DNA from 4 places in the Neorhizobium sp. USDA 3394 genome. Region 3 is predicted to be linked to each of the others. Evidence: riboswitches for the same ligand, from Rfam matches in the RefSeq annotation. Region 3 holds a riboswitch; each other region holds the start of a gene.

Region 1 (7,722 bases), on a different contig from region 3:
GATCCCGAAGGATTTGAGATAGTCCGCAATCCATTCGACGATATTGCCGTTGGGCGTGCCGACGACCGAGGGAAAGCCGACCAGCTTCTCCAGGATGTCCAAAGCGCGCATCGACTGTTCCCGCCTCTAAAAGCCACGACCCCGTGGCCGCCACGCCTTGCTTTTGCAGAGCATGCGAACCAATCCTGGCAAGCAAGGTTAGAGGCAGGAGAAACCAATGGCTGCCGAAAGTGGACGCGATACGGTCAAATCTTGTGTTCGGTTTCGCTTCAGCAGTGAAATGTTTCGCGGGATCTCGACTAACGTGACTGCCGGGATATCCGAGCGGTTCGCCTAACAGGATATACGATCTCGGCTGGATAATGATGGATAGTGAATTACCAGGAACCTTGAACGTCGATAATTTCGAGATGCGCATTGCGGATCTCTCGAGTGTCGAAATCTCCAAGCTGCAGGCTTTGTCGATCTCGGTGGGCTGGCCTCACCGGGCAGCCGACTGGCAGCATCTGATCGACATCGGGAAAGGATATGTCGCGCTTGACGAGATCGGCCGCGTGGGAGCCTCGGGCATGTGGTTTCCTCATGGCGACGGCTTCGCCACGTTCGGGATGCTGATCACCTCCCCGAGGCTGCAGGCCAACGGCGCGGCCAGGTGGCTGATGAAACGGATCATGACGGACTGCGGCCGCAACCGCATTCGTCTCAACTCGACGCGGGAAGCACAGCGGCTCTATGCTTCTCTGGGCTTCAAGCCGAAGCAGACGGTTTATCAATATCAGGGGACAGCGATCGCGCCGATGGCGCTTCCGCCTCTGGAGAAGGGGCTTTTTCTGCGGCGGTTGGATCGCGACGATCTCGACACCGTGATCGCCTTCGATGCTCCAGCCTTCGGTACTGATCGAAGCCTGCATCTCCTGCGATTGTTCGAGAGTTCGATCTGTTACGGTCTTTACCAAGGCGAGCGGTTGCGCGCCTTCTCAATGCGCCGGCGCTTCGGGCGAGGGCATGTGGTCGGGCCGGTGGTCGCCGGCAACGACGAGGACGCCATCACGGTGATCCACCCGCATATTGCGGCCCACGCCGACGGCTTCCTGCGCGTTGATACACATTTCGATAGCGGCCCGTTTGCGGCGCTCGTCCAGCAGTGCGGGCTCAGCATCTACGCCACCCTGACGACGATGGTGACCGAGGAGGCAGCCAGTTACGGCGCCGGACAGAATGGCAATGCGAGGGTTTATGCCCTGGCTTCGCATTCCCTCGGATGAGCCTCTTCCGTGGCGGTGCCCCCCGCCATAGCGATATGGAAAATCGAGGCTGCCACTCCAGTGACTGCGGCCAGAGTTCGAGCGAAGGCTGAGAAGCAACCTCTTCCATCTGGCTTTGACCTCAGTCAAGAAATCGAGCTAACATCCGGGACAGGAGCGGCGGTGGCCTGTCGGCTGGGGAACGCCCTGTAGACGGAGATGCAGATGAGGCGCGCGCTTTTCCTCCTGAAATTGACGACGATGGTGATCGGGACGATTTGTCCGGCATCCGGCGTTTTTGCAGGCGCTCAGCCGGTTCTCTGGAGCGCCCTGCGGCCTGCGGATCAATCGAGGTTGGATGCTGCCCTGCCGGGCATGGCGTCCAGCCGGCCCCAGGGAGAAACACTTGCCTGGCGTGACGAAGCCCGTACGGTGGAACTGACCGGTTTCATCCTGCCGGTCGACCAGGACGGCGATTTGGTTTACGAGTTCATGCTTGTCCCCTGGGCCGGCGCCTGCAGCCACAGCGCCGCTCCGCCACCGAACCAACTGGTGCATGTGGTCGCTGCCGAGCCGTTCCATCTCTCGCGGGTCTATGAAGTCGTCACAGTGAGAGGAAATCTGAGGCCCGGTTTGGACAAGGCCCAGCTCTTCATCATGGACGGGGTACGGGTTCTCGACTACGGCTACAGCATGAGCCACGCGCAGGTCGCAAAGGCGACCGGCTTCGTGGATCCGGACCTGAAGACCATCTCGCCGTTGGGGGTTCTTGCGCGATAAGCGGATACCCGCCGCCAACGGCGGCAGGACCGCCTCCATTCCCACAGAACCAGCATCAGGCTTGGCCATTGTCAAAAAAGCCGTTGAGCAGGAGCGTGACCAGCGCGAGCGCGACGCCTGGCCAGATCATCAGCATCGGGTGGTCGAAAATGAACACGCGATATTCAAACAGCATCGATCCCCAATCCGGCTTCGATGGATCGGCCCCGAGACCGATGAAGGCGAGCGAGGCATAGGCAACCGCCGCAAGTCCCGCCTGATTACCGACATAGGCGAACATCAAAGGCAGGGTATTGGGCAGAAGGTGCCGGGCGATCATCCGCAAAGGTGCAATACCGAGGCTCCTTGCCGCCAGGATGAACGGCTGGCCGAGCACCCTCAGGCTAAGCGCATGCGCAAGCAGCGCATGCGGGCCGACGCCGGCCAGACCCAGCGCCAGCCCCGCGCTGAGCGGGGACAGGCCAAAAATCGCCGCTGCCGCCAGTGCGACGATGAGCGTCGGCACCATGACGAAGAACTCGCAGAACCGCAGGACCACCGTTTCCCGCCAGCCGCCAAGCACGGCGGCAGCGGTGCCCAGCAGGGTGCCGAAGAAAAAGCCGATGGCACCGACCGAGAGGATGACGCAGGCCGTCCGCCAGCCGCCGGCCATGATGCGCGACAGAAGATCGCGACCGAGATGATCGGTACCGAGCAGATGGCCGGCGGTCATGCCGGAATGACGGGCAAGCATGTCCACCGCATCGGGATCATGTGGCTGCCAGAAGCCGCCGACACAGAGAAAGACGGCGAGCGCCGCGAGCATGATCAGCCGGGGCATCGGGCAAGGCGCGGATCGAGAAGGCGCATGGCGAGATTGGCGCTGGCATTCAATACAAGCATCCAGATGGCAATGACCATGACATAGGCCTGCAGCACCATCTGGTCGCGTGCCGCGATGCTTTGCACCAGGAACTGGCTGATGCCGGCAAGGCCGAAGAGAATCTCCATGGTCGCGGTGCTGCCGATCACCCAGCCGGCTTCGGAACGGACTGCCGACAGGAGAGCATAAAGCGCGCCGCGGTGGCCGTGCCTCCAGAGTGCCTGCCTTTCCGACAGGCCCTTGGCAAGCGCCGTGCGGAAATGCGGCTGCCCGGCGGTCTCCTTCAGGTCGCGCCGATAGACGCGGGAAAGAACGGCAACGGAATGCAGCGCGATCAGCAGGATTGGCAGGACGATCGCGGTCCAATCATTGGCAAAGGGTCTGACCCAGCGCAGCCGCACACCGAGGACCCAGAGAAGGACAAGGCCCAGCCAGAAGGCAGGCACCGCCTGAACGAAGATCGACAGAGCCCGGCTCATCCGATCGGCAATGCCCCCGGGATGGGCGGCTGAGAAGAATCCGAGCGGAATTGCCAGCACGATCGCCAGAGCCAGGCCGGCGAGACCGAGCGACAGCGAGACCGGCAACCGCTCGGCGAACTCGGCAAGCACGGGCTCTCCGGTCCGGAAGGAGCGGCCCCAATCTCCGGTGAGGAAATCCGCCAGCCAGTGCAGATACCTGACCGGCAGCGGCTGATCGAGCCCCCACTCCGCCCTCAACGCGGCGACGGTTTCCTCCGTCGCCGGCAGGCTCCAGGCGCGAATGGCGATCGTGACCGGATCGGCCGGCATCAGGGTGATGACCGAGAAGGAGGCGAGCGAAACCGCCAGCAACCCCGCTATCGATTGTATGCCGAACCGGGCCAGCCGCATCACCTGGCCCTACTCCGCCTCGCCGATATCGGCGCGCAGGACGTGGTAGTCGGATCCCCACGGCTCGTAGTTCTTGAGCCGCTTCGACAGGCCGACATACCAGACGGGCGATACCAGGAAGGAGGCGGGCGCATCGGCGAAGATTTTCTGCTGGGCATCCAGCGCGATCGCCACCCGCTTTGCCGGATCGCCCTCGGTCGCAAACCGGTCGAGGATCGCATCGAAGTCTGGCGAGGCATATTTCGCGTAGTTCAGGGAAGCGCCGCTTCTCAGCATCGAGTTCAGGAAAAAGGCGGCATCGCCGCTCGGGGCAGTGTGCTGCGCCCAGAGTGCGATGTCGAAGTCGCCGGCCGAAGCGACCTGTTGGATGTTCTCCACCACCTGCGTATCGATGGCGATGCCGATCTTTGCGAGTTCCGCCTTGACCACCGGCAGCATGGTGACGAGATCCGGGCGCTGCGGATAGGTGATGACCAGCAGGCGCAGCGGCGTGCCGCCCTTTTCGCGCATGCCGCCGCTGCCTTTTGCCCAGCCGGCTTCGTCGAGCAGCGCTCCAGCCTTGGCGAGATCGCTCGGGCGGGCCTCCCTGCCGGCAAAGGGGAAATAGGCGGCGTAGGCACCTGTGGCCGGTTCGCCGCCGTTGATCGCGGCCGCAAGCTCCTTGCGGTCGAAGGCCAGATCGATCGCCCGGCGCACCTTCACGTCAGCCATCAGCGGCCGGGCAGTATTGAAGAAGGCGAGATACTGGTACCCGACCGGGAACGACTTGATCGTCAGGTCCGGACTGGTCTTGAGCCGGCTCACGACCTCCGACGGCAAGCCGAAGGCCATGTCGAGTTCTCCTGCTTCCAGCGCCAGCGTCAGGGTCTGGGCATCACCGAACCTGCGGAAATTGACCGGCGAACGCTTTTCGGCGCCGGCGAAATGCATGTTGGCCGCAAGCGTGATCGAGGCATCCGCCTTGAAGTCGGAGACACGGTAAGGACCGCTGAAGACGGCATTGCCGGTCCCGGTGGGCTTGTAGGCAACCAGCGGCCATTCGGCAAAGAGTGCCTGAATGAACGGCACCGGTTTTTCGGTCGTCACCTTCAGCGTCAGGTCGTCGCCCGCCTCGAAGGTCAGCTTGCCGCCGGTCGCGAGCGCCGCCTTGTTGTTGGCGAACGTCGTATCGAAACCGGCTGCCAGTGCCCTGGCGGTGACGGGCGTGCCATCGGAGAACAGGCGGCCGGGCTTCAGGGTGACGGTCCAGGTCAGGTCTGCGATGCGCTCTGCCTTCTCGGCCAGTTCCGGCACGAGCTTGCCGTTGCGATCGACGGTGAAGAGGTTCTCGCCGACGCCATGGCTGACCAGAGCCCAGCCGTTCGAGCCCTTGGCCGGGTCCGTGCCGCTGGTGATGTAGGTGGCACCGACGCGAAGCGGCTCGCCTGCGAAGACAGTGCCCGCGGTGACAAAGGTGGCGGCGGTGAGCCAGGCGGCGGCCAGGCGCGATACGGTCTGCGACCTCAATTCTCTCTCCTCTTGTTCTGTTCGGATGGGGTGCGAAGCCGCTGCTTGCGGCCCGTCGGGTGATAGGCGAAGTCCTCGACGATACGGCCGCCCAGCAGGTGCTCGCCGATGATCCGGTCGATCGCATTTTCGTTGACGCCGCCGTAATAGGTGCCTTCGGGAAATACCTGCAGCACGGGCGCCAGGCTGCAGGGACCGAGACATGTGGACTTTGCCGTCATCGTGCCATCGCCGGCAGCGCGCAATTTCTGCCGCTCCTGCTGGTTGCGAAGATGTCCCCAGATCACATCGGCTCCGGCCGCGTTGCAGGGACCGCCCTGGCAGACCAGCACGCGGCGTTTCTGGGCCGGCACGAGGGAACCTTCGATGACAGGCGGGTTTTCGGTCTCTGGAGCATCCAGCGCCTCGGCCGTCTCAAGCAGTTCGCCGAGAAGATGCGCCATCAGCGTGCTGGAGGCGATATCCTTGGCGACGGACAAGGCGGGCCAGGGGCGGCTGTCGGCGGCCTTCCAGCGCGTCAGCGATTTCGTCAGCCAGATATGGAAGCTTGGCTCCATGGGCAGGACAAGCGGCACGATCACGACGGTTTCGACATCCTCGTCGAGCAGATCGGACAGCGCTTCGCGCAGGGAAGGGGTTCCCTGCTCGGTAAAGGCGAAGCGCACGGTTCGGGCTCCGGTCGCGCCGGCCGCAAGCTCCGCGAGCCGCCGCATTTCCCGATGCGGCGATGCCGCAAAGGCGGATTTCGCGATCAGGAGGACGGCGCGACCGGATAAATTCTGGGAAGGTAATCCCTGTGTTTTCACTGCCTTCGTCTCACTCATTGAGGAGGCAGCAAAAATGAAGGTTACGGCAGGCGCGATGGCCCGACGGAACCGTCATCCCTGTGGCACACCCCGACCACGGAACTTCTATCGTCAGGCAGGTCTCCTGGCTTGCGGGTCAAAGCCTTCATCGCCCGTCTTCCCGGCATTGGCTGCCAGTGACATGTTGGACGAACGGCTCACCGCTCACAGTTGCGGGACAGCTCCGGTTTTTACCGGATTCCCTCTTAGCTTCCATCGCGGGATGGAAGAACCTTGACGGCGCCAACCTACACGCCCTTTGCCGACTGTCAACGCCGTGGCTGGTTGTCCCCAGGGCGCACAAAGGATCCGGAAGATTTCGTCCAAGATCAGGCCGGAAGAAAGCGCAGTCGTCAGGCTCCGGACTACTGCATCGTCATTTCTGATGAAATGATCCCGGTCCGGAACTGCGGTGACAATTCCGGAGCCAAAGGTTGTCCGCATCAGTGCGATGCGCCGGAGCCGCCGACGGCAACGATCGTAAAAGGGTTTCCTTCGACGGGAATCGTACGGACCTCCTTCAGGCTCTCCGCATCGACGACGCGAATCAGCGAGTGCCGCGGATCGGTAATGACGATATGACCGTCCGCAACGGCAAGACGCGGCCGCGGATCACGCCAATGGCCGTCCTTGCTGTAGGGCTCGGTGACCCCGGCCTTGCGAACGATCTCGCCCTTGATCACGTCCAGCACATGAAGATCACCGTCCTCCGTCAGGATGTAGGCATTGCGCGGCGTTGCCGGATCCAGCAGGAAGTCGACGCGGCGGGTGGGGAGGTCGATCAGCCGGAAGTGCTTCTCGGCATCCGGATCTATCAGGACGATTTTGTCCTCGCCGTAGTTGCCGAGGAAGAACTGCATCGCCTTGCCACCAAGCAAGGTCCCGGTGCTGCCCTTCGGCAGGTCCGCCGGGTAAGCGAGCATGTCCAGCTTCGGTCCGTCCATGCCCCCGGGCCGTGCGACAAGAACGCCTTCCTTGCAACCGAAGGCGACGAGCCGGGCCGAGGTGGCCTCGCCGTGAAGATCGGTGCATTTGGCGATGTCGCCGACCTGCTTGCCCGCCTCATCGACGACGCGAAGACCGACCCTCGGCGGAAGCTCGTCGGGCTTGGTTTCGACTTCAGTGTTTGGGACGGACACGAGCACGAAACGACCCATCGTCACCGCTACGCCGTGATGCGGCCTCGTCGTATCGACTGTCTTTACCTCGGTCCTGCCCTCAAGAAGAGCCGTTTCATCGATGATCTCCGCTTTGCCACCTCGATCGTAGAAAAGGATCGCGTGGTCGTCATGCGGAACAACGTGGAAGGGACGCCTGCCCTCGAAAGTCACGGGCAACAACCCGACGTCGGAGACCTCCAGATCCCGATGCCCGCCGTGATCGGAGAAATCGATGCCAGTCTTGATGACGTGCACGATGTCATGATCCGACTGGGTGGCGAATACGGTCTGGCCGGAGGCGCTGGCGGTCAGGGCCGCGGGACCCTTGACGTCATAGCGGCCGAGTTCCTTGCCGTTCTCGAAGTTGATGGCACGCACGACGGGGATCGTGTGATCGCCGACAAACAGACGCCATGCTTGCTTCGTCTCATGATCTTCATCGGCAAACGCTCC
Region 2 (7,722 bases), 2.1 Mb from region 3:
AGATGGCCGAGAAGCCGCTGATCATGGCGCTCGCCAATCCGACGCCGGAAATCATGCCCGAGCTTGCCCGCGCCGCCCGGCCCGACGCGATGATCTGCACCGGCCGTTCGGACTTCCCGAACCAGGTCAACAATGTCCTGTGCTTCCCCTACATCTTCCGCGGCGCGCTCGATTGCGGCGCCCGGACGATCAACGAGGAAATGAAGATGGCGGCGGTCAAGGCGATCGCGGCGCTTGCGCGCGAGGAGGTCTCCGACGTCGCGGCGCGCGCCTATTCCGGCGAGACTCCGATCTTCGGCCCCGACTACCTCATCCCCTCGCCTTTCGACCCGCGCCTCATCCTGCGAATCGCACCGGCGGTCGCCAGGGCTGCCGCGGAGACCGGCGTCGCATCCCGGCCAATCCAGGATTTCGAGGCTTATCTCGACCAGTTGAACCGCTTCGTCTGGCGCTCCGGTTTCGTCATGAAGCCGATCTTCAGCGCCGCCAAGGTATCCGAAAAGAACCGCGTGATCTTTTCGGAAGGCGAGGACGAACGCGTGCTGCGTGCCGCCCAGGTCCTGCTCGAGGAAAAGACGGCGATGCCGATCCTGATCGGCCGTCCTTCGGTCATCGAGGCGCGGCTGGCGCGTTTCGGCATCCGTATCCGCCCGAATGTCGATTTCGCCGTGGTCAACCCGGAAGACGATCCGCGCTATCGCGACTATGTCGACGAATATTTCGCACTGGTCGGCCGTGAAGGCATCAATCCGGAGGCGGCACGCACAATCGTGCGCACCAACAATACGGTGATCGGTGCCCTGGCGGTCAAGCGCGGCGATGCCGACGCGCTGATCTGCGGCGTCGAGGGACGCTACGACAAGCACCTCAGCGACGTGAACCAGATCATCGGCAAGCGGCCGGGCGTCTGCGCCTTCTCGGGCCTCAGCCTGGTCATCTCCCAGCGCGGCGCGATGTTCTTCACCGACACGTTCGTGAACTACAACCCGTCCGCGCAGGAAATCGCCGAGATCACCATTCTGGCGGCCGAGGAAATTCGCCGGTTCGGCATCACTCCGAAGGCGGCGCTGATCTGCCATTCGAATTTCGGCTCGCGCGATTCCGAAAGCGCCCAGAAGATGCGGGCCGCCCTGAAGCTGGTGCGCCAGCAGGCGCCGGAACTGGAAGTGGACGGCGAAATGCAGGGCGGTTCTGCCCTGTCGGAAACGCTGCGCAAGCGGGCCATGCCGAACAGTTCGCTGACCGGCGAGGCCAACCTGCTGGTCTTCCCGAACCTCGATGCGGCAAACATCTCGCTCGGCCTCGTGCGCAACCTGACGGACGCCCTGCATGTCGGCCCCATTCTTCTCGGGGCGGCCCAGCCGGCGCATATCCTGTCGTCCTCGGTCACGTCGCGCGGCGTGGTGAACATGGCGGCGCTTGCCGTCGTGGAGGCATCCCAGCCCAATCTGCAAGCTCAACTCTGAGCTGCATTTCTTCTCCTGCTTTGGCGCGGGCCCCGTTTGGGGCTCGAAAGGCACCGGGGATGGATTTCGGCGTGCGGTGATCGCGGCTTTATGAGATTGTCAACCGACACGCTCCATGATGCCATCTCCCATTAGGAGAGGATGCCGGAATTGCCGATACCGATTCGCGGCCTGCTGACCATACCGCTCTTGCTTCTGCCTGCCGCAGCGCTGGCGGGAGACCCTGCCGTTTGTGCGGTCCTTTACCGGAAACTTGGAAACAGCCCGCAGATCATCGGCAGCACGTCCGTGGCGCGCAGCTATGCCCAGCAGCTCGGCGAATACAATTCGGATATCCGCGAGCTCCGGATCGACATGCGCCGCGCCGGCTGCGGCAATGGCAGCATCGTGGTTCTGGGTGGCCCGAATGCCGAGGTCTGCGGCCAGATGCGGGATGCGCTGGAGCGAATGGAGCAGAGTCGCGACGCGCTTGCGGCGGAACGGAACAGTTCGCGGCAGATGATCCTGCCTTCGGAAGAGCGCAATGCCATTCTCGCCGCCATTCGCGAGCAGCGCTGCATCCCTTCCTTCGAGCCGCTGCCGCCTGTTGTCGACGACCGCCGAAAGGTGCCGGGCATCGAGCTTCCCACCGAAGAGCAGCCCTATTCCGGGGTTACCAAACTGCAGACCCGCCCGCAAAAGCCACAGGCCGCGGTCCGCCCGCCCGCCTCACCGCCGCCCGAGCGGCCATACGATCCAAACAAGAAGGTGCGCACCGTCGGGCCTGCTTTCCTGCCCGAAGCGGATATCGATCTCAGCAATCCGAAATCGGCAGGACCGCAGCCGCAGCAATAATCAGCGGTTCTCCCATCGGTCCTGAAAGACCAGTTCATCCAGGGCCAGGCGCTGGCGCCACCCCTTGAGCGCCAGTTCCGGCTCGCCATAGAGCTGGTCGATATAACCGAGGCAGAGCCAGGCGACGATCTCGATGCGGTCGGGAATGCCGAGCAGCGTGCGCACGTCCTCGTCGCGAAAGATACTGACCCAGCCGACGCCGACGCCCTCGGCCCTTGCCGCCAGCCACAGGTTCTGCACGGCGCAGACGGTCGAATAGGCATCCATGCGCGGATTGTGGGTGCGGCCGAGCACGACCGGGCCGGCACGATCCGGATCGCAGGTGACGCAGATCGACAGCGGCGCCTTGACGATGCCTTCGAGCTTGAGGCTGCGGTAGAGGTCACGGCTCTCGTCCGGAAACATCTCCACGGCTTCGTCATTGGCACGCGAGAAGGCGGCTCGAGCCGCCTCCCGCACCGCCGGATCGCGGATGAGGACGAAATTCCAGGGCTGCATGAAGCCGACCGAGGGTGCGGCATGCGCGGCGGCAAGCAGGCGCTTTACCAGGTCGTCCGGCAGCGGATCGGGCAGGAACTGGTCGCGCACGTCGCGGCGCGTCTCGATCGCCCTGTAGACGGCCGCACGTTCGGCCTTCGAAAATTCACCGGCAGGCAGCAAGGCATGCGCGAAAGGATCATGCTGCATCGTTTGTCCCCAACAATGCCGTCGCTCCCCTGCCTTTGAGAGCAAGGAGAGGTCCGAAACCTTTCCGCCGTCCGCGCGGGGTCGGTCTATCGTGTCAGGCCGGTCTTCTGACTTGGCTTCATCCGCTTCCCGCCGCAGCCTTCCCGGTTTCCCAGTGGCCTCAAATCCTGCGGCCGAGCGTCCACCTCACAGCGTTGGGCACGTTCCGGATCTGCCCCGGATTCCCGATTCTCCGGCTTGTCGCCGGCACCTGACAGGATCGGTTATGCCCCCGCGCCATCCTCGGCGCAAGGTGTTCATGCGACGGGGAAATAGCGCACGTAGGCAAACTCATCGCCGTCAGGTGACCAGTTGGGCGAGTTCATCGTGCCCTGACCGCCGAAGAGATCGAACAGCGTCTCGACATTGCCGCCATCCATGTCCATCAGCCGGACGCGGACGTCGTGGTCGCGCGGATGGTCGAAGACATCGGCGTCGTAGGAGACAAAGACGATCTTGTCACCTTTCGGTGACGGATGCGGAAACCAGTCGCCGTAACCGCCGTCGGTGATCCGCTCGGCCGGGCCGCCTGATGCCGGAACGCGCCAGATCTGCATCAGCCCGGTGCGGCTGGAATTGAAGTAGATCCATTTTCCATCCGGCGAATAATCCGGTCCGTCGTTGCGGCCCTCGCCGAAGGTCAGCCGCGACTCTGCACCGCCTTCGATGCCGATCGTATAAATATCGAACTCGTCGCCCCGAATGCCGCAATAGGCGAAGTTTTTTCCGTCCAGCGACCAGCCGTGCCAATAGGACGGCAGGTTCTGCGTCACCAGCCTCGGCGTGCCGCCTTCGGCGGGAAGGACATAGATCGCCGACTTGCCGAACTCCACCTTGTCGGAAATGGCGATCAGCGAACCGTCCGGCGAAATGCCGTGGTCATTGTTGCATTGTCCGGCAAAGCCGGTATCGACGCGCTGCGGACCGCCGTCTCCATCCGGTGACAGCCGATAGATCAGGCCCTCGCTGTTAAGCATCAGGTAGCGCCCGTCGGGCGACCAGTTGGGCGCCTCGAACAGGGCTTCGGTCTGCCAGACCACCCGCATCGTCCTCGTCCGGATATTGAAGATCTCGACCGAGCTGCGCAGGGCCATGATCCTCTCCTACCGATCCCTGAACCGGTTGGTGATCGGATAACGCCGGTCGCGACCGAAGTTCTTCTTGGTGATCTTGACGCCCGGTGCCGATTGGCGCCGCTTGTATTCGGCGAGATAAAGCAGGTGCTCGATCCGGTGAACGGTGGCGATGTCGTGGCCGCGGGCGATGATCTCTTCCGTGCCCATCTCCAGCTCGACCAGGCATTCGAGGATGTCGTCGAGTACCGGATAGGGCGGCAGCGAGTCCTGATCGGTCTGGTTGGGTCGCAGTTCCGCGGACGGCGCCTTGGAGATGATGTTCTTCGGGATCACCTCGCCGCTTGGACCCAAGGCCGTCGGCGGCAGGTGATCGTTGCGCCAGGCGGCCAGCGCGTAGACCTGCATCTTGTAGAGATCCTTGATCGGATTGAAGCCGCCGTTCATGTCGCCGTAGAGGGTCGCATAACCGACCGACATTTCCGACTTGTTGCCGGTCGTTACCACCATCGAGCCGAACTTGTTGGAGATCGCCATCAGGATCGTGCCGCGCGCACGGCTCTGAAGGTTCTCCTCGGTAATGCCTTCCTCGGTTCCCTCGAACAGTTCGGCAAGCGCCGACGAGAACCCGTCCACCGGCTCGGCGATCTGCACGATGTCGTAACGGCAGCCGAGCGCCCTGGCGCAATCGGCCGCATCCTTCAGCGAATCCTCCGACGTATAGCGATAGGGCAGCATCACCGCGCGCACCCTCTCCTCACCCAGCGCATCGACGGCGATCGCCGCGCAGATGGCGCTGTCGATGCCGCCGGACAGGCCGAGCACGACCGACTTGAAACCGTTCTTGTTGACGTAGTCGCGGAAGCCGAGGAGGCAGGCGCGATAGTCCGCTTCCTCCTTTTCCGGGATGCGCGCCATCGGCCCGCGGGCGCAATGCCAGGTCTCGCCGATCCGTCTCCATTCGGTGACAGCAACGGCCGGCTCGAACTGGCTCATCTGGAAGGCGAGCGACTTGTCCACGTTGAAGGCGAAGCTGGCGCCGTCGAAGACCAGTTCGTCCTGGCCGCCGAGCTGGGCCGCGTAGATCATCGGCAGGCCGGTCTCGATCACCTGTTTCAGCACGACCTGATGGCGGATATCCACCTTGCCGCGATAATAGGGCGAACCGTTCGGCACGAGCAGGATTTCCGCGCCGCTTTCCGACAGGGTCTCGCAGACGCCGAGATCGCCCCAGATGTCCTCGCAGATCGGGATGCCGAGCCGGACGCCTCGAAAATTCACCGGTCCGGGCATCTCGCCGGCGATGAAGACGCGCTTCTCGTCGAACTCGCCATAGTTCGGCAGGTCGATCTTGTCGCGCACCGCGATCACCTTGCCGCCGTCGAGCACGGCGATCGAATTGTGCCGGCCCTCGCTCCCCTGGCGCGGAAAACCGATGATGACGCCGGGGCCGCCGTCGGCCGTATCGGCCGCAAGCTCCTCGACCGCCTTCAGGCAGGCCTTCAGGAAAGCCGGTTTCAGGACGAGGTCCTCCGGCGGATAACCGGACAGGAAGAGCTCGGTGAACAGGATGATATCCGCCTCTTCGCGGGCAGCATCTCTTCGGGCTTCACGAGCCAGCGCCAAGTTGCCGGCGATGTCGCCGACGGTCGGGTTGAGCTGGGCGACGGCGATGCGGAAAGTCTGGCTGATGTCCTGGGTCATGGTACCGATTTAACGTCAGCCGCAGGCGGCGGCAACGTTGTTCCTTGAGTTTTTTATGGTTCAGGCGGATGCGGGACGATCGCCCGGATAATGCGGCACGCCGTCCTCCGGCAACTGGTAGAAATCTCCCTTGTGGGCGCAATAGATATGCTCGCCCATGACAAGCCCGCTCGGCTGGTCGAAGGCGCCCGCCAGGATCGAAATGCTTGCCGCGCCCTCCGCCTGCCAGAACAGCGCCGAGCCGCATTGCGAGCAGAAGCCGCGCCGCGCCTCATCGCTGGCGCGATACCAGCTCAGCGTCTCCTCGCCTTCAAGCGTCAGATTCTCGGCACGAACGCTGGTCGCCGCATAATAGAGCCCGGTCTGGCGGCGACATTGCGAACAATGGCAGGCCGTGACCGTCCGCAGCGGACCAACCGTTTCAAACCGGATCGCTCCGCAGAGGCAACGACCGCTGTTCTTCTGCTGCATGCACCATCCCCAATGAACGCGAGACGCTCAGTGTCGCGAGCACGGGCCTCGGGGTCAAATCTATTCGGTTGATGATGACCATCAGGGGAAACAATACGAAGAAAGGCCGGCGTCACCGCCGACCTTTCTGATTTCCAACCATCATGCGCGGCGGTTCAGCCGTTGACGACCATCCGCTTTTCGTCGCGGCCGCTCTTCATCCGCTCGGCGAGCAGGAAGGCCAGTTCCAGCGCCTGGTCGGCGTTGAGGCGCGGGTCGCAATGGGTGTGGTAGCGGTCCTGCAGGTCGCCGGCGCTAACCGCACGGGCGCCGCCGGTGCATTCTGTGACGTCCTTGCCGGTCATCTCGATATGGATGCCGCCCGGATGGGTGCCTTCCGCACGGTGGATCTGGAAGAAGCTTTCGACTTCCGACAGGATCCGATCGAACGGCCGGGTCTTGTAGTTGTTGAGCGTGATCGTATTGCCGTGCATCGGGTCGCAGGACCAGACGACCTTCTTGCCCTCGCGCTCGACGGCGCGGATCAGCTTCGGCAGGTTCTCGGCGACCTTGTCATGGCCGAAACGGCAGATCAGCGTCAGGCGGCCGGCTTCGTTGGCCGGGTTCAGCGCGTCGATCAGCTCGATTAGGTTGTCGGCCTGCAGCGAGGGACCGCATTTGAGACCGATCGGGTTCTTGATGCCGCGGAAATATTCGACATGCGCATGGTCGAGCTGGCGGGTGCGGTCGCCGATCCACAGCATGTGGCCCGACGTCGCGTACCAGTCGCCCGAAGTGGAGTCGACGCGGGTGAAGGCTTCTTCGTAACCGAGCAGCAGCGCTTCATGGCTGGTGAAGAAGTCCGTCTCGCGCAGGCTCGGCTGGTTTTCGGCCGTAATGCCAATCGCCTTCATGAAATCCATGGTTTCGCTGATGCGATCGGCGAGCTTGCGGTAACGCTCGCCCTGGGGGCTATCCTTGACGAAGCCGAGCATCCACCTGTGGACGTTTTCGAGGTTGGCATAACCGCCCATCGCAAAGGCGCGCAAAAGGTTGAGCGTCGCCGCCGACTGGCGATAGGCCATCATCTGACGTTCCGGATCGGGAATGCGCGACTCTGGCGAGAACTCGATGCCGTTGATGATATCGCCGCGGTAGGACGGCAGTTCGACGCCGCCCTGCACTTCAATGTTCGACGAACGCGGCTTGGCGAACTGGCCGGCGATGCGGCCGACCTTGACGACCGGAAGCTGGGCGCCATAGGTCAGGACAACCGCCATCTGCAGGAACGAACGGAAGAAGTCGCGGATATTGTCCGCGCCGTGTTCGACGAAGCTTTCTGCGCAGTCGCCGCCCTGCAGCAGGAAGGCATTGCCTTCCGCGACGCTGGCGAGCTGCTTCTTCAGGCGGCGGGCCTCACCGGCAAAGACAAGCGGCGGAAAGGTGGCGAGCTGAGCTTCAGTCGCCGC
Region 3 (7,722 bases):
AGTTGTGCCGGCGTGATCGCCTCGGTCAGCGCCACGCGGGCGAGAAGCCCGTCGCCGGTCATCATCGGGGCCGACAAAGCGGGGCAGGCGCCTCGGCGCATGTCCAGCGTGTTTCGGTCGAGGGAGAGTGCCGTCATGCGACCTTCTCCCGCGTGAGCATTTCGAGCTCGGCATCGACCGCGTTGCGGCGGGGATGCCAGAGACCGCGGCGAAGCGCCGAGCGGAACCGCTCGGCCATGAAACGGGCGCCTTCGGGGTTCTGTTCCAGCAGGAAGTCGAGGACCTTGTCGTCGCCGAGATAGGCGTCGTAGGTCGCCTCGATCAGCGACTGGGGAATGGCATGGGTGGTCTCGGCAAAGCCGATCAGCCGATCGACCGTCTCCACCAGTTCGGCGGCGCCGCGCGGGCCGTGGCGCATCTGGCCGGCGATGAAACGCGGATTGACGGCGCGGGCGCGCACCACGCGGGTCACCGCTTCGGAGATCGAGCGGGCGCGGGGCTTTTGCGGATCGGTCGTGTCGAGCGCGATGATATCCGCCTTGCCGCCGAGTGCCGCGACGGCCGCAGCAAAGCCTCCGATGAAGGCGACATCGGCCGAGCCGTCCAGCAGGTCGCGGCCGGGATCGTCGCCGGTATGGACGAGAAGATCGGCGGTTCCGATGCGGTTTGCGAACTGGCCGGGCACATGGCTGGCGTCGCCTTCCGCGCCGCCAAAGGCATGGCTGGTGGCATCGAGATAGAGGCGGCCGAGCTCCTCGCGTTCCACCCAGGTGCCATCCGCAAGCTTTTCCTCGATGCCGGACCCGTAGGTGCCGGGCGCGGAGCCGAAGATGCGGGGCGGTACGTGTCCGAGGTTGACGGCCTCTTCTGCAAGAGGGTTGTCGCCCGGCGCTTCCTCGCGGGCGGCGATGGCGCGCATCGCGGCATCGAGCAGGGCGATGAGAGCCGGAAACATGTCGCGGAACAGGCCGGAAATCCTCAAGCTCACGTCGACACGCGGACGGCCGAGCGTTGCCGGCGGCAGGACTTCGATACCGGTGATCCGGCCCGTCGCCATATCCTGAACAGGTCTTGCGCCCATCAGCGCCAGGACCTGGGCGACTTCCTCGCCGCCGCTGCGCAGGGATGCGCTGCCCCAAAGATCGAAAACGAGGCTTTTTGGCCAGTCGCCGTGGTCCTGCAGATAACGCCGCAGGATTTCGTCGGCCGCGCGCTTGCCGAGTTCGAAAGCAGTCGGCGTCGGTAGGGTACGGGGGTCGCTGGCGAAGAGGTTGCGGCCGGTCGGCATCACGTCGCGGCGGCCGCGCGCAGGCGCCCCGGACGGACCCGGATGGATGTGTCTTCCGTCCAGCGCGTCGAGCAAAGCCTGGCGTTCGGTTTCGGCGCTTTGAACGCGAAGCAAGTCGTCGTCGCCGGGCGCGACCTGCCCGAAGATGTGCTGACCGTCCTTGATCGAAAAGTCCTTGAGATCACAGAGAAAGGCGTCGATGCGGCTGAGAGCGGTATCCGGATCGTCATCGTTCGAAACGCCGGCCTCTCCGGCCAGGCCGGTATCGCGGGCGGTCTCGACGATCAGCTTGGCCAGCCGGTCGCGGCGACGGCGATCGAGCCCGTCGGCCTGCGCATATTCGTCGACCAGCAGTTCCAGCTTTTTCTGTTCGTCGGAAAGGCCGGCACCGGCCAGAACTGGCGGCAAATGGCCGATGGTGACGGCGGCAATCCGCCTTTTGGCGACCGCCGCCTCGCCCGGATTGGAGACGATGAACGGATAGATGACCGGCAGGCCGCCGGTGACGATCTCGGGGAAGCAGTCCTTCGACAAAGCCACGGTCTTTCCCGGCAGCCATTCGAGCGTGCCGTGCGCACCGACATGGACGATCGCATGCGCGTCCAGCGTTTCGCGCATCCATTGGCCGAAGGCGATCAGGGCGTGGCGCGGGGGCAGGTCGGGGCTGTGGTAGTCGGCTCGGCGGTCGGCATTGCGGCCGCGATCGGGCGCGAGTGCGACAGTGACATTGCCGAAGCTTGCGGCGCGAAAACGGAAAGCGCCGTCTTCCAGGTCTTCATCGGTTTCAGGGGCGCCCCAAGCCGCCTCCGCCGTAGGCACGGAGCTGTAGGCTGCGAGCACATGGGTAGCGGATTTTGCACTCAGATCATCGAGAAGGTCACGCGGGGTCTCTGGAATATCCGAAACATTGTAGCCGGCTACTGATAGCTCGTTCAGCATCCCGAGTACGCTCTGCGGCACGTCCAGGCCGACGGCATAACCGGTGCGTCCCGGCGCGCTCGGGTAATCCGGCATCAGGATGACGATCTTGCGCTCGGCACGAGGTGCCGCCTTCAGCCGCAGGAAAGCGGCGATCCGATCGGCGACCTGTTCAACGCGGTCCGGTTCCGGCTGGTTGACGAGGTTGGCGGAATTGTCCCCCGCCTTGAAGGAGATCGCGCCGGCCAGGATGCGCCCGTCGAGCTCCGGCAGGACGACGTGCATGGCGAGGTCGGCGGGGTTGAGGCCGCGCCGGTTTTCCGCCCAGCCTTCGCGCCGTGTGGTGGCGATGACGATCTGGAATACCGGCACGCCGGTGCGGTCGAAGATCGTTTCGCCGTTCTCGTCCGTGCCGCTGGCAAAGGCGGTGGTGGAAAGGATTGCCGCGGCTCTCAGGTCCGAGATCGCCTGTCCGACGAAGGCGACAGCGTCGGCATCCTTCAGGCCGGAGACAAAGATGGGTACCGGCGCGAAACCACGGTTAGCTAGCGCTTCGAACAGTGCGTCGATCGGTGCGGCATCATTGGCCAGCAGCATGGAGCGGTAGAACAGGATCGGCAGGCGCGGTGCATCCGATGCGAGGCTGGCCAGCAGGTCATCGGCCGCGACGATGCCCTTTCCCGGCTTGTAGTATCCGGCCTTCGGCATCGGTGCTGCCGGAGGCAGAGGTTCCGTTCTACCTTCGGCCAGGGTCGTCAGCAATTTTGCGAGGAGCCGCATATTGTCCGGCCCCCCTTCGCGGAAGCAGGCCAGGATGCCGGCGAGCTGGTTTTCCGAAACCGTCGAGGCCCCGGCGAGACGTTCGTCGCGGATGCTGCATTCGCCCGGAAGCAGGGCCAGCATGATCTTCCTGGAGCGCGCCAATCGGGAAAGCTCCTCTACGCCGTAGGACCAGCGGTCATAGCCGCCGAGGATGCGTACGAGGATGACTTTGGCATGCGCCGCCGTCTTCTCGATCCACAGGTCCACCGACATGGGGTGGCGGAGATCGGAGAGGTTGGTGAGGCGGAGAGTTGGAGGAATGGGGGGACTAAGCTTGTCCGAGTTGTGGTCGGAGGGGCCACCCCCCTCTGGCCTGCCGGCCATCTCCCCCTCAGGGGGGGAGATCGAATCGTGGCTAGGCCTCGCGTCACTCCGGCGTTGGCTTTTGAGGAAGGCGGGTGCATCTTGCCAATCTCCCCCCTTGAGGGGGAGATGGCCGGCAGGCCAGAGGGGGGTATCGCTCCCGCCGCTTGCAGGCTTATTCCACACGGCCGCAATGCCGTTCAGGTCGCTGCCGGAAAAGGACAGCACCACCACGTCGGCCGGTGACTGGTTGAGGTCGACCGGTTCGATCAGGTCGTCGAGAGACGACGATGTGGTGGCGAGTATGTGCATCCTTCCCTCGGGCCTCTTATGCGGCCAGCATCCTTTCGATCGCTGCGCGGTCGATACCTTTTTCGCCGATCACGACAAGGCGGCTTACCCGCGCTTCGCCGGGTGCCCAGGCGCGGTCGAAATAATGGTTCACGCGCGATCCTACCGCCTGAACCTGCAGGCGCATCGGCTTGTTCGCGACTTCCACGAAGCCTTTTATGCGCAGCACGTTTTCGGCTTCGGCCGTCGCGGAGATGCGGGTGGCCAGGCTTTCAGCATCGGTCACTGCGGCCAGATCGACGACGAAACTGTCGAAATCGTCGTGATCGTGGTCGAGTTCGTCATCATGGTGGGTCTTGCGGTTTTCGATATCGTCCTCAACAGCAAGGCCGAGACCGATCAGCACGGCCGGGTCGATGGCGCCATTGGCGGCCGAGACGATTTTCACGGCACGCGGTAGATGTGCTGCGACGCGGTCCCTGGCGGTCGCGAGGCCGGCGGCATCGAGAAGGTCGCTCTTGGTGAGCACGATCATGTCGGCGCAGGCCACCTGGTCCTCGAACACTTCCTCGACCGGATCGTCGTGGTCGATCGAGCCGTCCGCCTGACGCTGGGCTTCCAGCGCTTCGTGGTCGTCGGCAACGCGGCCTTCGGCGAGCGCCAGCCCATCCACGACGGCAATCACCGCGTCGACCGTCACCCGTGCCTTGACGTCCGGCCACTGGAAGGCCTGGACGAGCGGCTTCGGCAAGGCGAGGCCGGAGGTTTCGACGAGGATATGGTCGACGCGCGGCTCCATGGCCAGGATACGGTCGATTGCCGGCACGAAATCGTCGGCGACCGTGCAGCAGATGCAGCCGTTGGCAAGTTCGATGATGTTGTCTTCCGGGCAGCTTTCGATGCCGCAGCCTTTCAGCACGTCGCCATCGATGCCGACATCGCCAAATTCGTTGACGATGATCGCCAAGCGCTTGCCCTTGAGGTTCTCGATCAGGTTTCGGATCAGCGTGGTCTTGCCGGCTCCCAGAAACCCGGTGACGACGGTGCAGGGAACGCGGTCGAACGAAACGCTCATGATGGCATGTCCTCGTGATGATGAAAGGGTGGAATACGGGCCGTCATGCCCTTGCCGCGCAGGCAGGTGGGACGGCCGCGAAGGGGAAGGAAACCGCGCTCGTCCTCGGCCAGCATCATCGCGCCGGTAACGATGTCCTCGACATTGTCGAGCGACAGATGCCCGAAGACATAGGACCAGCCGCTCTTGTGGTTGAAGGCGGCGCTCGGGCTCTTTTCGCAATTGGCAAGGCAGGTGACGGGCTTGACGGCGAGCGGCTTGCCGGCGGCCGCTTCACGCAGTGCCGCGATCAGCGCGATACCCGGCCGGATTTCGCCGTCGGAGGCGTCACGGCAATTCGTGCAGACGAAAATCGTCACATCTGCCGGGCTGGCGATAGCCGGATCATCTGGTCGGTGGTCACTCATCGGTCAGCCGCGTTCCCGCCGGGGTCGAAAAATCGGGGCGCGGAGCAGAAGGCCAAAACCGTCTGCGGTGATCGAGAAACTTCGCCCGGAGCACCCCGCCCGGTGAAGCAAAATTATCGGACGGCAGGTCTCCTGGCTCGCGGGTCGCCGCCATTTGCCTGCCTTCCCGGATTTCTCCAGTGGCCTCTCGGCAAACGGCTCGCCGCCTACAGTTGCGGGGGCAGCCGCGGCATTGATCCTTAGGAAAGGATCGCACCGCATTCTCTCTTAGCCCTCCCCGTTGCCGGAAAGGGACCATCTCCCTTCACCTAAGCCCGGTCGCACACCCATGTCAATGCGTCGCAAAGGCGATTGCCGTGACGCCGAATTCGTCTATAGTGGCCCAGCCTATGGTGCCCGGAAGGGTTTTAGAGGGAATGCGGTGCGACGAATTCTGTCGTCCAACCCGCGGCTGCCCCCGCAACTGTAAGCGGAAAGTCTTTGCCCAAAACGGCCGTTCGGCCGTCAAGCCACTGGAGAAATCCGGGAAGGCGGGTAAAGGCGTCCGATCCGCGAGCCAGGAGACCTGCCAGAGGCGGCAAAGAACGTGAACGGCCCTCGGGTGGAGGGCGAAAGGACGAGACCATGGTTACGAATTCTGCTGCAACCGCAGTCGGCATTTCCGCTTCGAAGATCATTCCCCTCAGCATGACGGCCCTGCTCGGCCTGTTCATCGTCGGTTTTGTCGGCTTCTCGCATCTGGAAGTCGTCCACAATGCCGCGCATGACACGCGCCACTCGCTCGCCTTCCCCTGCCACTGAGGAGTTCTCCCAAATGTCGCTGTTTCGTAACATCGTCTTCACGGCGGTGATCGCCGGGCTTTTGTCCGGATTGCTGCTCACCGTGATGCAGAGCTTCTCCACCGTGCCGCTGATCCTGCAGGCGGAAGTGTATGAAAATGCCGCGCCCGAGACAGGCCACAGCCATGACGCGGCACCTGCCGCTGCCGGCACCGCGGCACCTGCTGCCGAGCATCACCACAGCGAAGAAGCCTGGGCTCCTGCCGATGGCTTCGAACGTTTCATCTATACTGCTGCCGCCGACATGCTGTCGGCTATCGGCTTCGCCCTTGTCCTCGTTGCCGCTTCGGAAGCCTTTGGGGGCTTCAAGGGCTGGCGCGGCGGCCTGATGTTCGGCATTGCCGGCTTCCTCGCCGTCATCCTCGCGCCCGGCCTCGGCCTGCCGCCGGAACTGCCCGGCATGCCGGCTGCCGAGCTCGGACCGCGCCAGATCTGGTGGCTCTCGACGGCTGTCTGCACGGCAATCGGCCTCGGCCTTCTCGTCTATACCCGCTCGGCCGTGTTCGCGGCACTTGCTATCGTGCTGCTGATCGCTCCGCATCTCGTCGGCGCGCCGCTCCCGCCAAGCCATGAAACGGCGGTCCCGATGGATCTTCATGCCCGCTTCGTCAACGCCGTCTATGCCACCAACCTGGTGTTCTGGGCCGTGCTCGGCGCGCTTACCGGTGTGGTCCGCGAAAGATTCCGGGCCGGCGAGGAAGCTTCTGCCGGATCTCCGGCGAAGCTCGCTTCCCGGTGAAGGAGATCGACGAGGCGTCCGTCGAGCGCCATCGCGCCAAGATGGCGAACCGCAAGGCGGTTCAGGATGCGGAAGTGGCCGAGAAGACCCAGGAAAAGGGTCTTCTCATCGTCCATACCGGCTCGGGCAAGGGCAAATCCACCGCCGCCTTCGGCCTGGCGCTGCGCATGCTCGGCAACAACCGCCGCGTCGGCGTCGTGCAGTTCATCAAGGGCGCCTGGTCGACCGGGGAGCAGCCGGCGCTTGCCGTCTTCGGTGACCGCGTCGTCTGGCACACGATGGGCGAAGGTTTCACCTGGGAAACCCAGGACCTGAAGCGTGACGTTGCTGCGGCGGAGAAGGCCTGGGAAAAGGCGCTCGAGCTGATGGCGGACGAGACGATCGGACTGGTCATCCTCGACGAACTCAACATCGCGCTTCGTTATGACTATCTCGATCTCGACAAGATCGTCGCGACGCTCCAGGCGCGGCGGCCGGACCTGCATGTGGTCGTTACCGGCCGAAACGCCAAGCAGGCGCTGATCGAGGCCGCCGACATGGTCACCGAGATGACGCTGGTCAAACATCACTTCAAGGCGGGCGTGAAGGCCCAGGCCGGCATCGAGTTTTAAGCGATGGCCGGGATCAAGCCAGCTCGGGCGCTGATGTTTCAGGGAACGGGCTCGGATGTGGGCAAGTCGCTGGTCGTGGCCGGGCTTGCCCGCGCTTTCACGCTGCGTGGCCTGAAGATCATGCCGTTCAAGCCGCAGAACATGTCGAACAATGCGGCGGTCACCGCGGATGGCGGCGAGATCGGCCGGGCGCAGGCGCTGCAGGCCCGCGCCGCCGGGGTGCCGCTCAGCGTCCATATGAACCCCGTGCTCCTGAAGCCGCAGAGCGAGGTCGGCGCGCAGGTGGTGGTGCAGGGCAGGGTCGAAGGCAATGCCAAGGCTGCCGAGTATCAGATGCTCAAACGGACGCTGATGCCGCGGGTTCTGGAAAGTTTTGGGCTTCTTCGCAATCAGGCCGATCTGGTTCTGATCGAAGGTGCCGGCAGCGC
Region 4 (7,722 bases), 1.0 Mb from region 3:
CTGGCGGTCTCGGCGGAATCCGAAGTCGAGATGTCGATCAGCGCGTACCACGGATGCGGCTCGGAGAGCGGATCGCGCACGCCGTCTATATGCCGGGTCACGAACTCGATGCCGATGCGCGGCATCAGCTCGAAACCGGTGAGCGCCGTGCCGCAGAGGTTCGAGGCCCGCTCGAAGAGTTTCAGTGCATCCTCAGGCGAATTGATGCCTGCAAGTGCCACCTGGTGCCCGACGGGCTGCGGAAAGAGTTTCAGCACAGCCCCAGTGATGATCCCGAGCGTGCCTTCCGCGCCGATGAACAGGTCGCGCAGGTCGTAGCCGGTATTGTCCTTCTTGAGCTGGCGCAGGCCATTCCAGATCTCGCCTGTCGGCAGCACCACTTCGAGCCCGAGGCAGAGCTGACGGGTATTGCCATAGGCGAGCACGGCGGTGCCGCCGGCATTGGTGGAAAGGTTGCCACCGATGCGGCAGGACCCTTCCGAGCCGAGCGACAGCGGAAACAGCCGGTCGACGGCTTCCGCCGCCTTCTGGACGTCGGCGAGGATGGCGCCGGCATCGGCGACCAGCACGTTTGCGACCGGATCGACGTCTCGGATGCGGTTCATCCGTTCGAGCGACACGATCAAGTCGCTGCCGCCGGTGCGCGGGGTCTGTCCCCCAACGAGGCCGGTATTGCCGGTCTGCGGCACGATCGGCGTGCCGGTCTCGCTTGCAAGCTTCAGGATCGCGGAGACTTCCTCGACCGAACCCGGCTTCAGGAGCATAGGCGAAGAACCTTTGTAGAGCCCGCGGCCCTCGACGAGATGCGGCGCAAGATCGTTCGCGCCGCGCAGGACGTGGTTCTCGCCGACGATCGCCGCGAAGCGGTCGAGAAGTTCTGGTTTCGGCCCTGGAATGTCCATCAGCGTCTCCTCGTCTTTTGCCCCCGGCTTATTCCCGCGGGGCGGCCGCCCTCGCCAGCCGGTCGTTGATGGCCTCGCCGAGCCCATGGTCGGGAATGGGCGTGACGGCGATGCTGGCGGCGCCGGTGGCGTCGGCGCGTTTCAGGTAATCGAACAGGTTTGCCGCCGCCTGCGCAAGGTCGCCGGACGGGCTCAGGTCAAAAACCGCTGCGGCGAGCTCCATTCCCTTCACCGGAGCGGAACCGAGCCGGATCAACGCCTCGCCGGTCTCGACATGGTCGGCATTGAGCCTCACCGCGGCACCCGGCGCATAATGAGAGGCAAGCATGCCGGGAGCCTCGATGATCGCCGCCGGTCCCTCCGGTCGGATCACCGCAAGGCCGGTTGCCGTCTCGATCTCTTCGGCGGCTACCCCGCCCGGTCTCAGCAGCCGGATCACGCCGTTCTCGACGCGAACGATGGTCGATTCGACACCGACAGGAGCCGCGCCGCCGTCGATGATCAATGCCAGCTTGTCGCCCAGGTCGTCGGCCACGTGGCGCGCGCTGGTCGGGCTCACCTTGCCGGACGTATTGGCGCTGGGGGCCGCGAGCGGCTTGCCGAAGGCACGGATGAGTTCCGAAGCGAAGCCCTTGGGAAGCCGGATGCCGACCGTATCGAGCCCGGCCGTCGCCAGCGGATGAATGCCGCTTTCGGGCTTCAGGGGAAGGATCAGGGTGAGGGGCCCCGGCCAGAAGGCTCTAGCAAGCTTTCGCGAGATGGGATCGAAGTCGGCATAACGCTCGGCCATGTCGAGATCCGACATGTGGCAGATCAGCGGGTTGAAGCGCGGCCGGCCCTTGGTCTCGTAGATGCGGGTGATGGCGGTGGGATTGGTGGCATCCGCCGCAAGTCCGTAGACCGTCTCGGTCGGGATCGCCACGGGAAGACCGTCCGCAAGGACGGTGCAGGCTTGGGCAAGCGCGCCGTCGTGATCCCGGGTGATGTCGATGATTTGAGCCGTCATATCCGCCCGTCAATAACGCGGACCCGGGCGTCTTCAAAGCTTTTTGATGATCTCGCGGAGCATTTCGTTGGAAGTGCCAAGCATCAGGACGTTCTTGACCGCTTCCATCGGATCGTTGGTCTGGAACAGAAGGCCGTTCTTGCGGATCGTGCGGTTGATCTTCAGCGGCTGATCGGCCTCGCGTTCGACCGCAACGGCAAAGTACATGCGGGAATAGGCCGGGCTGATATGCTCGAAAAACGTTTCCTCCTCGCCGATCTTGGAGAAGAAGTTGGCGATATAGAACGACCAGCTCACGGGGATGCCGCGTGGAAGAAACGTTCTTGCCGCGGTGACATGGCAATAGCCGAGATGCGGCCGCTCATCGAGCGTGTGGTGAAAGATGATCTTTGGAAACTGGATCGAGCGATGGAAGGAGTTGATCCGGTTGTGGCTCGTTTCCCCGGCTGCCTCGAGCCTTTTGCCGGTGCGCTCTGCGACCTCTTCATGGGTGAGATAACGGCGCTCTTCCGGCAGCCAGACCGGATTGTAGCGGGCGATGCGCCCCGTCCGGAGGAATTCGGAATGGGCGGCAGTCTTCATCACCACCGGCGCCGGAGGCGTTGGCGGAGGAGCTTTATAATAACGAATCTTTCCCTTGGCCTGCACGGTGGCATCGCTCCCATTCGAGCCGGGATTTTATGGCTTATCCCTTAATGACTGGTTTCGCTTTCGCGGGGCTGGAGTGTTGCATTCTGGGCCGTTTCGCCGCTGTCGCCAACGCGGTTGCCGATGTCGCAATGTCGCCTATGCGACACGCTCGCTCGATGATTATATCCGCCTCGATCTTGAGGTGTCGCCTGACTAGGGAAGGCGGAGAATTGGGAAGCCGGCAGGGGTCTTTAGAAACCCTAATCCGGCGCTGCCCCCGCAACGGTGGTGGAGCAACAAGGCACGGCATGAGCCACTGGGAAAGAGCCGTAACGGCCGCCCGGGAAGGCGCCGAGCCGGTCCCCCCAAGGGACAAGCTCCTGAGCCCGGAAACCAGCCTCGGGATCAAAAATGACGACCGGACGCGGCGGGCGTTCGGGACAGGGTGTTGGGTAGGCCTTGAGGCCGACCGGCATTTCCATGTCCTTCCGCTGTCCACATTGACAAGGAAGGTAATATGGAAATTCGCAATCAGGCCCTGCGGCAGCTCAAGAACCGCCGCGAAGGCTTCAGCCTCGAACAGCCCTTCTACACCGATCCCGCCTATTACAAGCTCGATCTGGAAATGATCTGGTATCGCGACTGGCTGTTCGTCGGACATGATTGCGAGCTGCCGAAGGCCGGAGCCTATTTCACCCTGCAGATCGGCGATTATCCCATCGTCGTCGTGCGCGGCCGCGACAATCAGATCCGGGCGCTGCACAATACCTGCCGCCACCGCGGCAGCCGCGTCTGCACCAAGGAGCATGGCTCGGCGGTCAGGCTCGTCTGTCCCTACCATCAGTGGACCTACGAGCTGGACGGCTCGCTTCTGGTCGGCCGCCAGATGGGACAGGATTTCGACAAGACCCAGTTCAGCATGAAGAAGGTCCATTGCGAGAGCGTCGCCGGCTATATCTTCATCTGCCTTGCCAACGAAGCACCGGATTTCGCCCCCGTTCGCGCCGCGATCGAACCCTATATGGCCCCGCACCGCCTGTCGGAAGCCAAGGTCGCCCACCAGTCGACGATCATCGAGAAGGGCAACTGGAAGCTCGTCTGGGAAAACAACCGCGAGTGCTACCACTGCGCGGCCAACCACCCGGAACTCTGCCGTACCTATCCGGAATCGCCGACAGCGACCGGCGTCCAGGGCGCCAAGGACGATCCGGTCATCGCCGCCCATTGGCAGCGTTGCGAGGAGGCGGGTTTGCCGAGCGAGTTCCGGATGGACGAGACCGGCCAGTTCCGCGTCGCGCGCATGCCGCTGATCGAGGATGCCGAGAGTTATACGATGAGCGGCCGCAACGCCGTACAGCGCAAACTCTCCGACGACGTGACGATCAACTCGATCGGCACCATGCTGCTCTTCCATTATCCCAGCACCTGGAACCACATTCTCGGCGACCATGCGATCTCGTTCCGCGTCACTCCGCTCGGCCCGGAGGAAACGGCGGTCACCACAAAGTGGCTGGTCCACAAGGATGCGGTCGAGGGCGTCGATTACAATCTCGAAGAACTGACCCATGTCTGGAACATGACCAACGACCAGGACCGCCAGATCGTCGAGGAGAACGCCTTCGGCATTCGCTCGCCCGCCTATGAGCCGGGTCCCTACTCGGCGCTCCACGAGGGCGGCGTCATGCAGTTCGTCGAATGGTATTCGAACTTCATGGTCAACCGGCTGCAGGGCGACCAGGCGCAACTTTCGATCGTCGCCTGATCGCCAAGTCGTGATCCGTGCCGGGCGCTCTGCCAGGAACGGAATCTCACATCCGGCGTTGTTTTCTCATTGAAAATCAGAATGAGGAAACGCCCGGGATGAATGCTCTTCGTTTGCGCTTGACGGCAGCGGCAGTTGCCGTCGCCACCATGTTTGCCGGTGTCGTCCCGGCGCAGGCTGTCCAAATGCCGGCGCCGCCGTCCGGCATTTCGGCCGCCGGCGATATCACCAATGTCCAGTACCGTCGCGACTTCCGGCGTGACCGTTATGGCTGGTATCGTGGCCACCGGGGTTATCGTGACCGCCGGTCGGGCTACCGTTATCACAACGGGTTCTGGTTCCCGCTCGCCGCCTTCGGCGCCGGTGCCATCATCGGTGGTGCCATACAGGCCGACCGCGGCGGTTATTCGAGCCGCCACGTCGCCTGGTGTGAAAGCCGTTATCGCAGCTATCGGGCCTGGGACGATACCTACGCACCACGCGCCGGCGTGAGGGCACGCTGCATCTCGCCCTACAGATAAGCAGGCGTTGGCCATCTCTCCGCCAAGCCCGGTCGCGGCATTTGCCGACGGCCGGTCTTGCTTCGTCGCGGCGCACGTTAATTGCGCGTTCAGGATGAACTTCCTAAGGTCGCGGCAAAATTGAAATCCACTGCATACTGAAACAATTGGCTGTCAAAACTTGAAACATGGACAAGGGATCTGGGGACTTAACATGACTCTTTTGAAGAAGATCGCGGTTGCGGGCATTTCCGCTGCCGTTCTCGCCGGCGCTCTGATGCCGGCTCAGGCTATGCCGCTGCCGTCCGCTCCGGCCGCCGGGATCGAAACCGGCACCAGCACCGACGTGACCCCGGTGCAGTACCGTCGCCATGGCGGCGGCTGGTATGGCGGGCATCGCGGTTATCGCGACTACCGTCCGGGTTACCGCCGCCACAACGGCTACTGGTTCCCACTGGCGGCATTCGGTGCCGGCGCCCTGATCGGCGGCGCCATCGCCGCCCAACCGCGTTATGCCGAGCCCGCTCCGGCCTATGGTGGCGGCGACGATATCAATCCGCGCCACTACGAATGGTGTGCCGATCGCTACCGTTCCTACGACGCCTATTCGAACTCGTTCCAGCCGAACTACGGCCCGCGCCAGACCTGCTATTCGCCCTATTTCTAAGAGCGCCCGGTAGGCACTATCCGACCCGTCCGGTATCGACCCCGGGAGGGTTTCGTTTGTCGGGCGGTCAGAGAATGCCGGTGCGCTTCAACAGCCACCAGGCGGCAAGCACCGAAACGCCGATCAAGCCGAAGGCATAGGCCGTCCCGCCGGAACCTCCCTCGAAGGGCAGCGACGAGGTGTTCATTCCGAAAAAACCGGTCACCAAGGTCGGCGGCAGCAGGAAGGCGGTCATCAGCGACAGGATGTAGAGGTGACGGTTAGTCTCGGAGGAGAGCTTCGAGTCGATTTCCTCATGCAGCAGTCGCGCCCGCTCCTGCAGGGCGTAGACGTCGTGGTCCGCTGCCTCCAGCCGGCCGATCAACCGCGAGGCGGCATCGTCGAAACCGGGGGGCATCTCGTCGTCGTCGGTCGCCGCCGCGCGCCGCAGCAGCGTCAGCACCGTCCTCAGGTGCCGGTGCAACCTGACCACCGTCCGCCTGATCGGCGCGAGGCGGCGACGTTCATCGCGCGGCGTGTTGTCGTAGACGAAGTCCTCGATGATGTTCATTTCTTCGGTGAGCTCCATCACCAGCGTGATCAGCGTGCGCTGGAATTCGGCAACCAGTGTCTCGAAGACGTCGATCGGCTTGTTGTAACGCGAGGCGTTCTTTTCTATCGCCGCCCGCACCCGGTCGATCGAGCGTAGGGGCTGCAGGCGCGTGGTGATGATGATCCTGTCCGAGACGAAGAAATGCAGCCAGCCGATATTGCGTGTCTCGCTGTCGAATTCCCGCTGGAAATCGACAAGCGTGCCGTAGACGAGCTGTTCGTCGAGCGTCACGGCGGCGTGCGTGTCGTGGGTGGTGAGTGCGGCGAGAGCCGGCGGTGTCAGGCCCGGAAAGCTCTCCAGGAAGGCGTTGACGCGGCTGTCGGCGAGGTTGAGATGCAGCCACAGGAAGCCATCGCCGACATCGAGATCGCTGCGCGCCGCATCGAGCGGCAACCGGGTGCAGGGCGCCGATCCCGGATGGAAGCGATAGGCCCAGACGAGGCCTGGGACAGCGGGGTTCATGAGGGACATGGGCGAGGAATCCGGAAGCATAGGCATCACTCCATAGACCCCTTCTGTAACGCTCGTTTCAACAAGATTCTCCAAAGCAGAAAAAGTAGCTTAGGCTTGTCATCTTGCAGCGCCAGATAGCGGCTCAACTCGGCTGGAAACTCATATGCTGCCAGAAGATGAATACCGCAAGCAATCCGAAGCTGTCGCCGCCGCCGGCCGAAACGATCCGGACCCTCTGGCATGGCCGGATGCAGTGCTTGCCGGTTAGCCGAATGCCGGAGGCTACCGACGAACGTTGACAAGTTCGTTTACGTTTACGTAAAAAGCATATGAGGAATGCCGACGGAGCAGAATCGGTTACATTGGGGATGGCGCAGTTGCGCCCACGAGGAGGAGGAGCATCATGTACAAGGCACCGGTCGAGGAGATCGCCTTCACCCTGAACCACGTGGCCGGTCTTGCGGACGCCCTGGAGATCGGCAGGTTCGGCGACTTGAGCGCCGATCTGGTCGAGGCGATCCTGGAAGAAGCGGGACGGTTTGCCGGCAACGAAATGGCGCCGCTCGGCGAGATCGGGGACACGCAAGGTGCCCGCCTGACCGACGGCAAGGTGAAGACGCCGGACGGCTGGCCGGAACTCTATCGTCATTGGCGTGAGGGCGGCTGGAACGGGCTGACCGCGCCGGAAGCCTATGGCGGCCAGAACCTGCCGCATATGCTGAACGTCGCCGCGCTCGAAATGTGGAATTCCGCCTCCATGGCCTTCGCGCTCGCCCCGACGCTGACCATGGGCGCCATCGAGGCGCTGGTCGCCCACGGCAGCGATGCGCTGAAGGAAAAATACCTCGCCAAAATGGTCTCCGGCGAATGGACCGGCACCATGAACCTGACCGAGCCGCATGCCGGCTCCGATCTCGGCGTGTTGAAGGCCCGTGCCGAGCGCAGCGACGATGGCACCTACCGCATTTTCGGCCAGAAGATCTTCATCACCTGGGGCGAACACGACGCCGCCGACAACATCATCCATCTCGTCCTGGCGCGGCTTCCCGATGCGCCTGCCGGCACCCGCGGCATCTCGCTTTTCCTGGTCCCGAAATTCCTGGTGGGCGACGATGGTTCGCTGGAGGCGCGCAACGACGTCTTCTGCCATTCGATCGAACACAAGCTCGGCATCCACGGCTCGCCGACCTGCACGATGATCTATGGCGAC

Evidence for each region. A riboswitch is a leader RNA that binds a small molecule or an ion and turns the genes downstream of it on or off. The one in region 3 is predicted to bind cobalamin.
Region 1: linked by a shared signal. The riboswitch ahead of ACZ9EJ_RS22625 ((2Fe-2S) ferredoxin domain-containing protein) and the one ahead of ACZ9EJ_RS19370 (DUF1636 family protein) in region 3 are both predicted to bind cobalamin.
Region 2: linked by a shared signal. The riboswitch ahead of bluB (5,6-dimethylbenzimidazole synthase) and the one ahead of ACZ9EJ_RS19370 (DUF1636 family protein) in region 3 are both predicted to bind cobalamin.
Region 4: linked by a shared signal. The riboswitch ahead of ACZ9EJ_RS14455 (aromatic ring-hydroxylating oxygenase subunit alpha) and the one ahead of ACZ9EJ_RS19370 (DUF1636 family protein) in region 3 are both predicted to bind cobalamin.

What each region holds. Positions count from the first base shown of each region.
Region 1 is NZ_JBWCDU010000002.1:228,843-236,564, forward strand. It holds gene argE (acetylornithine deacetylase) at 1-111, opposite strand, end outside; gene ACZ9EJ_RS22600 (GNAT family N-acetyltransferase) at 366-1,265, shown strand; gene ACZ9EJ_RS22605 (DUF3299 domain-containing protein) at 1,470-2,024, shown strand; gene ACZ9EJ_RS22610 (ABC transporter permease) at 2,080-2,844, opposite strand; gene ACZ9EJ_RS22615 (ABC transporter permease) at 2,832-3,758, opposite strand; gene ACZ9EJ_RS22620 (ABC transporter substrate-binding protein) at 3,768-5,264, opposite strand; gene ACZ9EJ_RS22625 ((2Fe-2S) ferredoxin domain-containing protein) at 5,261-6,070, opposite strand; cobalamin riboswitch at 6,168-6,362, opposite strand; gene aztD (zinc metallochaperone AztD) at 6,553-7,722, opposite strand, start outside.
Region 2 is NZ_JBWCDU010000001.1:1,833,859-1,841,580, forward strand. It holds gene ACZ9EJ_RS08680 (NADP-dependent malic enzyme) at 1-1,466, shown strand, start outside; gene ACZ9EJ_RS08685 (hypothetical protein) at 1,617-2,300, shown strand; gene bluB (5,6-dimethylbenzimidazole synthase) at 2,301-2,987, opposite strand; cobalamin riboswitch at 3,068-3,256, opposite strand; gene ACZ9EJ_RS08695 (TolB family protein) at 3,284-4,114, opposite strand; gene ACZ9EJ_RS08700 (NAD+ synthase) at 4,130-5,803, opposite strand; gene ACZ9EJ_RS08705 (GFA family protein) at 5,864-6,274, opposite strand; gene ACZ9EJ_RS08710 (class II 3-deoxy-7-phosphoheptulonate synthase) at 6,430-7,722, opposite strand, start outside.
Region 3 is NZ_JBWCDU010000001.1:3,919,617-3,927,338, forward strand. It holds gene cobG (precorrin-3B synthase) at 1-137, opposite strand, end outside; gene cobN (cobaltochelatase subunit CobN) at 134-3,643, opposite strand; gene cobW (cobalamin biosynthesis protein CobW) at 3,660-4,697, opposite strand; gene ACZ9EJ_RS19370 (DUF1636 family protein) at 4,694-5,104, opposite strand; cobalamin riboswitch at 5,210-5,418, opposite strand; cobalamin riboswitch at 5,478-5,691, shown strand; gene ACZ9EJ_RS19375 (CbtB domain-containing protein) at 5,729-5,905, shown strand; gene ACZ9EJ_RS19380 (CbtA family protein) at 5,919-6,683, shown strand; gene cobO (cob(I)yrinic acid a,c-diamide adenosyltransferase) at 6,680-7,294, shown strand; gene ACZ9EJ_RS19390 (cobyric acid synthase) at 7,298-7,722, shown strand, end outside.
Region 4 is NZ_JBWCDU010000001.1:2,920,192-2,927,913, reverse strand. It holds gene ACZ9EJ_RS14470 (FAD-binding oxidoreductase) at 1-902, opposite strand, end outside; gene ACZ9EJ_RS14465 (L-threonylcarbamoyladenylate synthase) at 931-1,908, opposite strand; gene ACZ9EJ_RS14460 (DUF6656 family protein) at 1,942-2,556, opposite strand; cobalamin riboswitch at 2,722-2,954, shown strand; gene ACZ9EJ_RS14455 (aromatic ring-hydroxylating oxygenase subunit alpha) at 3,056-4,300, shown strand; gene ACZ9EJ_RS14450 (BA14K family protein) at 4,399-4,821, shown strand; gene ACZ9EJ_RS14445 (BA14K family protein) at 5,015-5,467, shown strand; gene ACZ9EJ_RS14440 (transporter) at 5,535-6,530, opposite strand; gene ACZ9EJ_RS14435 (acyl-CoA dehydrogenase) at 6,916-7,722, shown strand, end outside.